DNA from 2 places in the Rhodococcus sp. NPDC055024 genome. Region 1 is predicted to be linked to the other one. Evidence: riboswitches for the same ligand, from Rfam matches in the RefSeq annotation. Region 1 holds a riboswitch; the other holds the start of a gene.

Region 1 (5,492 bases):
CAGCAGCATCGAAGACCCGTACCCGAGGGCGACCACGAGGATGCCCGTGAGGAGTGTGAACTTCGGTCCGCGCAGTGCGGAGAGCCGTGCGCCGAGCGGTGACACCGCCATCATCACGAATCCGGGCGGAGCCATCCACAATCCCATGGCCAGCATCGACTGTCCCATGCCGTATCCCGTGGACTCGGGCAGTTGCAGGAGTTGCGGGATGATCAAGAACTGTCCGTACATCGCGAATCCGGCTGCAACGGAGGCGAGATTGGTCAGTAGCACCTGTGGCCTCGCAGTGACACGTAGATCGACAAGCGGCTCGTCGGTGCGTCGTTCGAACCAGATCCAGGCGAGAAGAACGATGATCGTTGTGGCGAACAAGCCCACGGTGGTGACGCTTGTCCAACCCCAGGTGCCGCCCTTCGATACGGCCAGGAGGAGAGAAACCAGGCCGACTCCGAGCCCGACCCCGCCGACCAGGTCGAACCGTCCGCCGGCCTCGTGTACCGGAGTTGCCGGAACGAAGAACCAGGTCAGGATCAGAATCAGCACACTGAGCACCGCAGATCCCCAGAAGAGAGCCCGCCAGCTTGCATTCTCGGCTACCACCGCGGCGATCGGCATACCGAGTGCACTGCCGATTCCCATCGACGAACTCATCAGTGCGATCGCAGAATTTACCCTTTTCGGCGGAAGCAGATCGCGCAGCGCACTGATACCGAGCGGGATCAGGCTGGCGCAGGTGCCTTGCAATCCGCGACCGATCACCATCGGAACGACCGAATTGGCGGTTGCGCAAATGATCGATCCGGCAATGAGTGGGATTGTGAAGATCAGAATCATCTGTCGCTTGCCGTACAGATCGCCGAGGCGACCGGCTATCGGAGTGGCGACGGCGCCCGCCAGCAGAGTTGCGGTGACGACCCACGACGCGTTCGATGCCGTCGTGTTCAGCAGTTTGGGTAGATCTGCGATCAGCGGGACGACAAGCGTCTGCATGAGTGCGGCGACGATGCCGACGAAAGCCAGGACGACGACGAGTCCACCAGGTCGGACGCCGGGTGCTGGCCGCTCGGCGGTAGCGCTCACACTTGGCATGCGTGTCTCCTGTGCGGGTCGAGGGTGGTTGGCGATGCGAAGGATTTGCATCATCGAAGCGGTTTGAATCGTACATACCGTTGCATACTTCAACTAGTTTTTTGATCGAGGGATTGGTCACAGTGGTTCGGATTGCAACAGGCTGCAACGCTTGTGACCGGGGCCACTTATGCGATGTGCTGTGTGTCACATTCACAAACAAGGAGAAGTGATGACGCAAACCATCGATTCCGCAGTCGCCCCTGAGGTGAAGGCGACGGCGGTGACACCTCAGGAGCGCGTCGACGCCTGGCTGGCGGATTTCGAATCGGCACTCGCCGCTCGTGACATCGAGCGTGTTGCAGGCAAATTCGCGCTCGACAGCTTCTGGCGAGACTTGGTGTCATTCACCTGGAACATCAAGACCGTCGAAGGTCGCGAGCAGATCGCCGACATGCTCTCCGAACGTCTCGACGACACCGATCCTTCAGGATTTCGGACCACCGAGACACCCGACGAAGCCGACGGCGTCACGTCTGCCTGGATCGAATTCGAGACGGCAACCGGTCGCGCGCACGGGCACCTTCGCCTGAAGGGTGACGAAGGTTGGACCCTGCTTACGTCGCTGCAGGAGTTGAAGGGGCACGAAGAAGGCAAGGGCACTCGCCGGCCGCGTGGAGCGAAGCACGGTGCAGATCCGAACCGCATCACGTGGGCTGAGCAGAAGGAGATCGAGGACCGCGAACTCGGTTACACCACACAGCCTTACGTCGTGATCGTCGGCGGCGGACAGGGCGGCATCGCGCTCGGCGCCCGGATGCGTCAGCTCGGAGTTCCGGCCATCGTGATCGACAGCCACGAGCGGCCCGGCGATCAGTGGCGTGGACGCTACAAGTCCCTGTGCCTGCACGATCCGGTCTGGTACGACCATCTGCCCTACATGCCGTTCCCCGACAACTGGCCGGTGTTCGCGCCCAAGGACAAGATCGGTGACTGGCTCGAGATGTACACCAAGGTCATGGAGGTTCCGTACTGGAGTTCCACGACCTGCACCTCCGCGTCGTTCGACGAGAAGACTCAGGAATGGACCGTCGAGGTCAACCGCAACGGCGAGAAGCTGACTTTGCGTCCCAAGCAGTTGGTGATGGCGACCGGTATGTCCGGCAAGGCCAACGTTCCCACGTTCCCCGGCCAGGACAAGTTCCTCGGCGATCAGCACCACTCGAGCAAGCACCCCGGACCGGATCAGTACGTGGGCAAGAAGGTCGTCGTGATCGGGGCCAACAATTCCTCGCACGACATCTGCGGCGCTCTGTGGGAGAACGGCATAGACGTCACCATGGTGCAGCGCAGCTCGACGCACATCGTGAAGTCGGATTCACTGATGGATCTGGGCTTGGGCGATCTGTACTCGGAACGCGCCCTCGCCGCCGGCATGACGACGCACAAGGCCGATCTCACGTTCGGTTCGCTGCCGTACCGGATCATGCACGAGTTCCAGATCCCGGTGTACGACGCAATCCGTGAGCGCGACAAGGACTTCTACGATCGCCTCGAGAAGGCAGGCTTCGAGCACGACTGGGGCGACGACGGTTCGGGCCTGTTCATGAAGTACCTACGACGCGGCTCGGGTTACTACATCGACGTCGGCGCTGCAGAACTGGTTGCCAACGGGGACATCAAGCTCGCGCACGGCAACATTCGTGAGCTGACCGAGAACAGCGTGATCCTCGAAGACGGTACGGAATTGCCTGCCGACGTCGTGGTCTACGCGACCGGCTACGGCTCGATGAACGGCTGGGTGGCGGATCTGATCGGGCAGGACACCGCTGACAAGGTCGGCAAGGTGTGGGGCCTCGGCTCGAACACGACCAAGGACCCGGGGCCGTGGGAAGGCGAGCAGCGCAACATGTGGAAGCCGACGCAGCAGGAAGCGCTCTGGTTCCACGGCGGCAATCTGCATCAGTCGCGGCATTACTCGCTGTACCTCGCGCTGCAGTTGAAGGCACGCTACGAGGGCATTCCGACGCCGGTGTACGGGCTGCAGGAAGTGCATCATCTGAGCTGAAAACTACTGCTGTGCGCCTTTGTTAACCGCCCGCGGTTAATAAAGGCGCACAGCAGGTTCAGCGAAGGGCGTACTTCTTTGCCACGTCGGCATTCTTGGTCGCGCGCTCGGTGAGGAAGGCAAATGCCAATCCGAGTACGAGCCACAGTGTCGCCTGCGTAGCAAGCGAGGAAAGTCGGAACTCCCACAGCAGAGTTGCCGGGAAGTCCTCGCCCACCTCGTTGATGCCGGGAAGCGAGACGTAACCGATCGCGACGATCACCAGGAACGCAGCCACCGGAGCGGCGATGCGCACACTGAGGAACTCGTGCCCGGAAACTGCCTTTGCTGCAGCTGCCGCCGCAGTGACGGACAGCAGCCCGAGAATCACGGCCGCCAGCCACAGCAGTGTCCGCTGGTTGATGGTGTCCGGATCTCCGACGGCCGGCGGATTTGCCGGGTACTTGAAGAACGGCACCGCCTCGATGGCCAGCCAACCGCCGACGGCGATGGTGATCGCCAACAACGGCCCGGACATTCCGGTGAGTCGTCGCGCGTAGTTGGCGACGACCGAGAAGATAGCGCCGAGCGCGAGTCCGGCCAGCGCGGTGGCCAGGAACAGCCCAGCGCGCTGCCCGTCGCGGCTCACCAGTGGTTCTTCTTCGTCACCGTGTGAATGCCCAGCGGCTTCGCCGGCATGTTCTCCAGCGGCACTGTTGGCTTCTTCGATCGCAATGGCAGCGTTGACGTGGGGTTCACCCAGCACGAACGCAACACCGCCGGCAAGAATGCCCGCGATCAAACCAGCCAACAATCCACGAATGAGAAGCTTCGTGAAACTGTCGACTAGTGGCACGGCAGGCCCATCAAGTGGCGTCCGTCGTGCATCAATTCATGCATGTACATGCCGGTGCGAGAGATCGCGCCCTGGTCGAATCCGACCAGGTAGAGAGCCAGCATCGCGAACAGAACTACCGCAGCGGCGAGGAAAGCAAGACGAGTCGAATCGATCGACGTATCGGGAGAATAGGCGAGAGCCATCGAAGCCTCCTGGGATTTTCGCGTCCCCTAGGTCCATGCGATGGCCGAAGTGTCTGGCTGTCGAGAGAGCCGTACCGAAAAAGGCACTTCACCTCGAATTACAGTGGCGCGACCGCTCCGGGCTTTCACCGGATTCCTGTCGGACCATCGCGTTTACATGCGAACTTTTGCACTACTGCCCGCACCGTGTCAACGCGTGAAGCCGAGATGACCGTCGATTGTGCCCGGCAAGGCGGGCACAATCGTTCGAGATCAGCTCTTGGCGGCGACGTCCAAGACAACTTCGAACTCGAGCAACGACGCACCCGAAGCGACGGGCTTCGCACGCTCGCCGGAATGGGCTTCACGGGCAGGGCCGTCACGCCAATCGGCGAACGCCTGCTCGGACTCCCACTGAGTCACCACGAAGTAGCGGCTCTCACCTGCGGTGGGGCGGAGGAGTTGGAATCCGAGGAAGCCCGGGGAGTTCTCGACTGCGTGAGCGCGTGCTGCGAAGCGCTTCTCCAGTTCGGGGCCGGCGCCCTCGGGGACCTCGATTGCATTGATCTTCACGACTGCCATGAAAGCGACATTACCCGTGTACCTTCACCGCGTACCGTGACACTCGTGTTGCATGACGAAGGTGGAACGGGACAGCCGATTCTGTTGTTGCACGGCCTCATGGGCAGTTCCCGAACGTGGCGTCGCCATGTGCCGTGGATCCGCGAGTTCGGCCACGTCTACACCTTCGACGCCGCCGGTCACGGCAGGCCGGCGCCGGCGGAACTGACTACCGAGGCATTCGTCGAGGACCTGACATCGGCCGTTTCCTCCATCGAAGGTCCGATGATCGTGATCGGTCATTCGATGGGCGCTCTGCACGCGTGGTGCTTCGCCGCTGCGCATCCAGAGAAGGTGTGTGCCCTGGTCCTCGAAGACATGGCCCCGGACTTTCGCGGACGCACCGCAGCGGATTGGGCGCAGATGATTTCGGCGTGGCCGCAACCGTTTGCTTCCGAGGACGCGATGAAGGAATTCTTCGGCCCCGTCGCCGGCCAGTACTTTCTCGATTCCTTCGACCGCCGCGACGACGGGTGGTACCTGCACGGTGACGTCTCGACCTTCCGCGACATCTCGGAGGAGTGGGGCACGCGGCACTTCTGGGATCAGTGGAAGGCGATCGAGGCGCCGACTTTGCTCATCGAGGGGGAATTCACCATCACCCCCGAGGGGCAGATGCGAGAGATGGCCGAGCGGCCGCAAGCCCGGTACGTATGCATTGCGGACGCCGGTCACCTGGTCCACGACGATCAACCGCAGCGTTACCGCGACGTCGTGACGGACTTCCTTCAGACAG
Region 2 (5,492 bases), on a different contig from region 1:
TGATCTCGTTGTTCGTCTGCCGCAGACGCGGAACCACTTCGGTGGCGGCGAACTGAAGGATCTTCACGACGGTCTCGTCGTCGCTGAGTTGTTCTGCAGCGGCTGGGTTCCAGTCGGCGTCGTACATGCCGCGAACCAGAGCGTGCGCCTTTTCCTCGATGTCGTCGACACGGTTGCGGGACTCGTCGCCGTCTTCGCTGAGCCCGAGGGCCTCACGCAGACCGGGGACGCTCTGTTCGCCGCCCCACATCTGACGGGCACGCAGCATCGCGAGTACCAGTTCGATTTCGGCGTCGCCCTCTGGTGCACGGCCGAGAATATGCAGGCCGTCGCGGATCTGGACGTCCTTGATCTCGCACAGCCAACCGTCGACGTGCAGGAGCATGTCGTCGAAGACGTCTTCTTCGGGACGCTCCGCGAGGCCGAGGTCGTGGTCCATCTTGGCTGCCCGCATCAGCGTCCAGATCTGCTGGCGAATGGCCGGCAGCTTGGACGGGTCCAGTGCGGAGATGTTGGAGTGCTCGTCGAGCAGTTGCTCGAGACGGGAGATGTCGCCGTAGCTTTCCGCGCGGGCCATCGGCGGGATCAGGTGATCGACGAGCGTCGCGTGGGCACGACGCTTTGCCTGTGTTCCTTCACCCGGGTCGTTGACCAGGAACGGGTAGATCAGCGGCAGGTCGCCCAGGGCTGCGTCGGTGCCGCAGTTGCTGGACATGCCGAGCGTCTTGCCCGGCAACCATTCGAGGTTGCCGTGCTTGCCCAGGTGCACAACCGCGTCGGCACCGAATCCACCTGCATCAGGCGTCGCCGCGATCCAGCGGTAGGCCGCGAGGTAGTGATGGCTCGGCGGCAGATCCGGGTCGTGGTAGATCGCGACGGGCTTTTCGCCGAATCCCCGGGGCGGCTGGACCATGAGCACGACGTTGTTGAATCGCAGTGCCGCGATGACGATTTCGCCGTCCGGATCCTGCGAGCGATCGACGTACAGCTCGCCGGGCGCTGTGCCCCAATGCTCTTCGACGCCGCTGCGCAGCTCTTCGGGCAACGTGGCGAACCATTCGCGGTACTTTGCTGCCGAGATTCGGATCGGATTTCCCTCGAGCTGCTCGGCAGTGAGCCAGTCGGGATCCTGGCCGCCGGCCGCGATCAGGGCATGGATCAGCGCGTCGCCGTCCTTCGCCGCCAGGCCGGGAACTGCGTCCGGACCGTCGACCGGACCGAGGTCGTAACCGGCAGAACGCATTTCAGTGAGCAGGTCGATTGCGCTCGCCGGAGTATCGAGACCGACGGCGTTGCCGATGCGGGCGTGCTTGGTCGGGTACGCCGAGAGCATCAGGGCAACGCGACGCTCGGTGGTGGGTATGTGGCGCAGCTTGCCGTGACGGACCGCGATCCCGGCGACACGTGCAGCGCGCTCGACGTCAGGGACGTACGTGGACAGTCCGTCGGAGTCGATTTCCTTGAAGGAGAACGGGACGGTGATGATGCGACCGTCGAACTCCGGCACCGCGACCTGGGTCGCGACGTCGAGAGGAGACAGTCCGTCGTCGTTCTCGTCCCAGGTGGCGCGGCTACTGGTCAGGCACAGACCCTGCAGGATCGGGACGTCGAGAGCAGCGAGTGCGGCAACATCCCAGGCTTCGTCGTCGCCACCGGCGGACGCCGTCGCGGGCTTGGTGCCACCGGCAGCAAGAACTGTCACGACCATGGCGTCGGCGCGGCGGAGAGTGGTCAGAAGTTCGGCTTCTGCGGTTCGTAGTGATGCGCAGTAGATCGGGAGCGCTGTGCCACCAGCCTCGGCGACGGCGTCACACAACGCCTGGATGTACCGGGTGTTTCCGGCCAGGTGCTGAGCGCGGTAGTACAGAACGGCGATGACGGGACCGGTCGCCGAGTCGAGATCGGGCGCGAAATCCGCGATTCCCCAGGAAGGCAGGTGGGCCGGCGGTTCGAACCCGTGGCCGGTGAGCAGGACGGTGTCGGACAGGAAGTGGTGCAGCTGTGCCAGATTCTGCGCGCCGCCCTCGGCCAGGTAATTGTGGGCCTCGGCAGCGACGCCGGCGGAGACCGTCGAGCACTCCATGAGGTCGGCGTCCGGTGCGTGCTCGCCGCCGAGCACGACGACAGGGAGTCCGGAGGCGAGGACCATGTCCAGGCCGTCCTCCCAACTGCGACGGCTGCCGAGGATACGAACGATCACGAGATCGACGCCGTCGAGCAGCGGCGGCAAGTCTTCCGAAACGAGCAAGCGGGAAGGGTTGGCCCAGCGGTAGGAAACTCCGTCGCCGGCTTCCTGGCTGGCGCGGGCGCTCAGCAGATCGGTGTCGGACGTGGAGAGCAGAAGAATCACGGGTGAAGCCTTCCTGGGGTTTCGCGCCCCGTGGCACAGATCTGTCATCGACGGCGGTTGAGGGTCTGACTCGTGTTTCCGAGCGGAAACACATTCCGTTCGAAAGAACACTCACAGTGGCGCGACCGCACCGGACTTTCACCGGTTTCCTCAACTGCCGTCACTGGTGGTGGTGATGCTACCGGTCCGCAGAAGGCACTCATGACAGGTCGTACCCTGGAGCCATGCCCACGGACCGTTCACAGCCAGACGCGTGCCCGGGTGCACTGCAAGTTCACCACGCCGCCGACGGCGCACTGGCACGCGTGCGCCTCCCCGGCGGTCTCCTCACCCCGGCCCAATTGCAGACGCTTGCCGACGCGGCGCGCGATCTGGGTAACGGTCAGATGGAACTCACCTCGCGGGGCAACGTTCAGTTGCGCTCGGTCTCGGATCCCGAAGCCTTCGCGGCGCGTATCGCGTCGGCGGGTCTGCTGCCGTCCGCGACGCACGAGCGAGTACGCAACATTCTCGCGTCCCCACTGTCCGGCCGTATCGGGGGCGTCGCCGACATTCGTGAACTGGTCCACCGTCTCGATTCGGCCATCCAAGCGGATCAGGCATTGGCGGATCTGCCGGGGCGAACGCTGTTCACCCTTGACGACGGACGCGGAGACATCACTGGGCTGCGAGGCGATTTCGGACTCCATGCGCACAGCGCCACCGAGCATTCCCTGGTGCTCGCCGGTCACCACACCACTCACCGCGTACATGCAGATGACGCCGTCGGGTTGCTCCTCGAGGCGGCTCGATCGTTCCTCGAGGTTCGCGACAAGCACTGGCGGCTGGCTGAGGTTCCGGACGGAATCGAGCGCACCCTCGAGCAGTTGGGCCTGAGCGCCGAGTCCATCGGCGAGGCGGATCTCACGCCGGATGCACGGCCCACCATCGGGTGGCTCGAGCAGCGAGACGGAACGGTCGCCCTGGGCGGCGGCCTGCGGTTCGGGCTGCTCGACGCTCGGCTGGCCGAGTTCCTCGCCGCCGTCGACAAGCCTGTCGTCGTGACGCCGTGGCGATCGGTGCACATCTTCGACCTCGAAGAATGGGCGGCCGAACAGGTAGTCCGAGTGCTTGCCCCCATGGGACTGATCTTCGACGAGAACTCGCCGTGGCTCGACGTCACCGCGTGCACCGGAAGTCCGGGATGCGAGAAGTCACTCGCCGACGTGCGCACCGACGCGATCAACGCCGTCGAGCAAGCAGAGCTACCCGTCGTCGGACGGCAGCACTGGGCCGGGTGCGAGCGCAGTTGCGGACGTCCCCGCGGGGACGTAGCGGATGTGGTTGCGACGGGTGACGGTTACCGGGTGAATCCGGCCAATCGGTGATGCCTCTATCGTGTGGCACATGATCGAGTACATCCGTGACGGCGCGGAAATCTATCGCCAGTCCTTTGCCACCATTCGGGCCGAAGCCGACCTGAGCCGTTTCCCGGCGGATGTCTCGCAAGCTGTAGTTCGCATGATTCACGCAAGTGGCCAGGTCGATCTCGTCGACGACGTCGCCTTCACTCCCGGAGTCGTCTCTGCCGCGCGTGCCGCTCTGCGCGACGGCGCGCCGATCTTCTGCGACGCCCAGATGGTGGCGGCCGGCATCACGCGCAAGCGCCTGCCCGCCGGCAACGACGTCATCTGCACCCTCGGCGATCCTCGGGTTCCCGTGCTGGCGTCCACCATCGACAACACTCGCTCGGCCGCTGCCCTCGAACTGTGGGGAGCCAAGCTCGAGGGCGCTGTTGTCGCGATCGGAAACGCACCCACCGCACTGTTCCATCTCCTGAATCTCATCGAAGCCGGAGCGCCCCGTCCCGCCGCGATCGTCGGAGGTCCGGTCGGCTTCATCGGCGCTGCCGAGTCGAAGGAAGCTCTCATCGAACACGCCAGCGGAATCGATCATCTCGTGCTCCGCGGCCGACGCGGCGGAAGCGCGATCACTGCGGCGGTCGTCAATGCGATTGCGAGCGAAGTCGAATGAGCGCAGGCAAGCTCTGGGGTGTCGGAATCGGCCCCGGTGATCCCGAATTGGTGACTGTCAAGGCCGCCCGCGTCATCGGCGAGGCAGACGTGGTCGCGTTCCACTCTGCGCGGCACGGCAAAAGCATCTCCCGCGGCGTTGCAGCGCCGTACATGCGTGAAGGGCAGATCGAAGAGCATCTCGTCTACCCCGTCACCACCGAGACCGTTGATCATCCCGGCGGATATCAGGGCGCGATGGACGAGTTCTACGAAGCGGCTGCCGAGCGGTTGGCAGTTCACCTCGAGGCCGGTCGAACCGTCGCGTTGCTCGCTGCCGGCGATCCGCTCTTCTACAGCTCCTACATGCACATGCACAAGAGGCTGGCCGATCGCTTCGACGCCGAGGTGATTCCCGGTGTCACCTCCGTCAGCGCGGCATCGGCTGCACTCGGAAAGCCGCTGGTCGAGGGTGAAGAAATCCTGACGATCCTGCCCGGCACGTTGCCGCAGGCCGAGCTGACCAGACGGCTCAAGGAAACCGACGCCGCCGCCATCCTCAAGCTCGGACGCACGTTCCCGCCGGTCCTGCAATCGCTCGAGGATTCCGGCCGCCTGGGTGAAGCCCATTACGTCGAGCGTGCGAGCACCACACGTCAACGCGTCGAATCCGCTGCCGACGTCGACCCGGACGGAGTTCCGTACTTCTCGATCGCCATCGTTCCGAGCCCGTCGAACAACCCTCGACCGGCAACCGAGTCTCGCGGCGAGGTGGTCGTGGTCGGACTCGGGCCGGGCGATACCGCCTGGACCACACCTGAAGTGGCGCATGAGCTTTCGTTGGCCACCGACCTCGTCGGCTACGGCCCTTACGTCGATCGCGTGCCGACGCGTCCAGGTCAGCGTCGCCATTCCAGCGACAACCGCGTCGAAGCGGAACGCGCCGCGATGGCGCTGGACCTCGCGAAGAACGGCGCCCGCGTAGCTGTCGTCTCGTCGGGAGATCCCGGCGTATTCGCCATGGCTGCAGCAGTTCTCGAAGTTGCCGCCGAAGACCAGTGGAGCGGCGTCCCGGTCCGCATCCTTCCCGGCATGACGGCGGCAAACGCTGTCGCCAGCCGCGTCGGCGCTCCCCTCGGGCACGACTATGC

The links. Region 1 has a riboswitch for cobalamin ahead of ACWF6P_RS20025 (CbtB domain-containing protein). Riboswitches for the same ligand answer to the same signal wherever they lie in the genome.
Region 2: linked by a shared signal. The riboswitch ahead of cobN (cobaltochelatase subunit CobN) and the one ahead of ACWF6P_RS20025 (CbtB domain-containing protein) in region 1 are both predicted to bind cobalamin.

Annotation. Positions count from the first base shown of each region.
Region 1 is NZ_JBSGVT010000009.1:181,164-186,655, forward strand. Features, by position in the region: gene ACWF6P_RS20010 (MFS transporter) at 1-1,089, opposite strand, end outside; gene ACWF6P_RS20015 (NAD(P)-binding domain-containing protein) at 1,301-3,136, shown strand; gene ACWF6P_RS20020 (CbtA family protein) at 3,195-3,971, opposite strand; gene ACWF6P_RS20025 (CbtB domain-containing protein) at 3,962-4,156, opposite strand; cobalamin riboswitch at 4,182-4,320, opposite strand; gene mhuD (mycobilin-forming heme oxygenase MhuD) at 4,409-4,717, opposite strand; gene ACWF6P_RS20035 (alpha/beta fold hydrolase) at 4,763-5,492, shown strand, end outside; gene ACWF6P_RS20040 (HIT family protein) at 5,485-5,492, opposite strand, start outside.
Region 2 is NZ_JBSGVT010000003.1:132,884-138,375, reverse strand. Features, by position in the region: gene cobN (cobaltochelatase subunit CobN) at 1-2,350, opposite strand, end outside; cobalamin riboswitch at 2,390-2,523, opposite strand; gene cobG (precorrin-3B synthase) at 2,575-3,717, shown strand; gene ACWF6P_RS09530 (precorrin-8X methylmutase) at 3,737-4,363, shown strand; gene cobJ (precorrin-3B C(17)-methyltransferase) at 4,360-5,492, shown strand, end outside.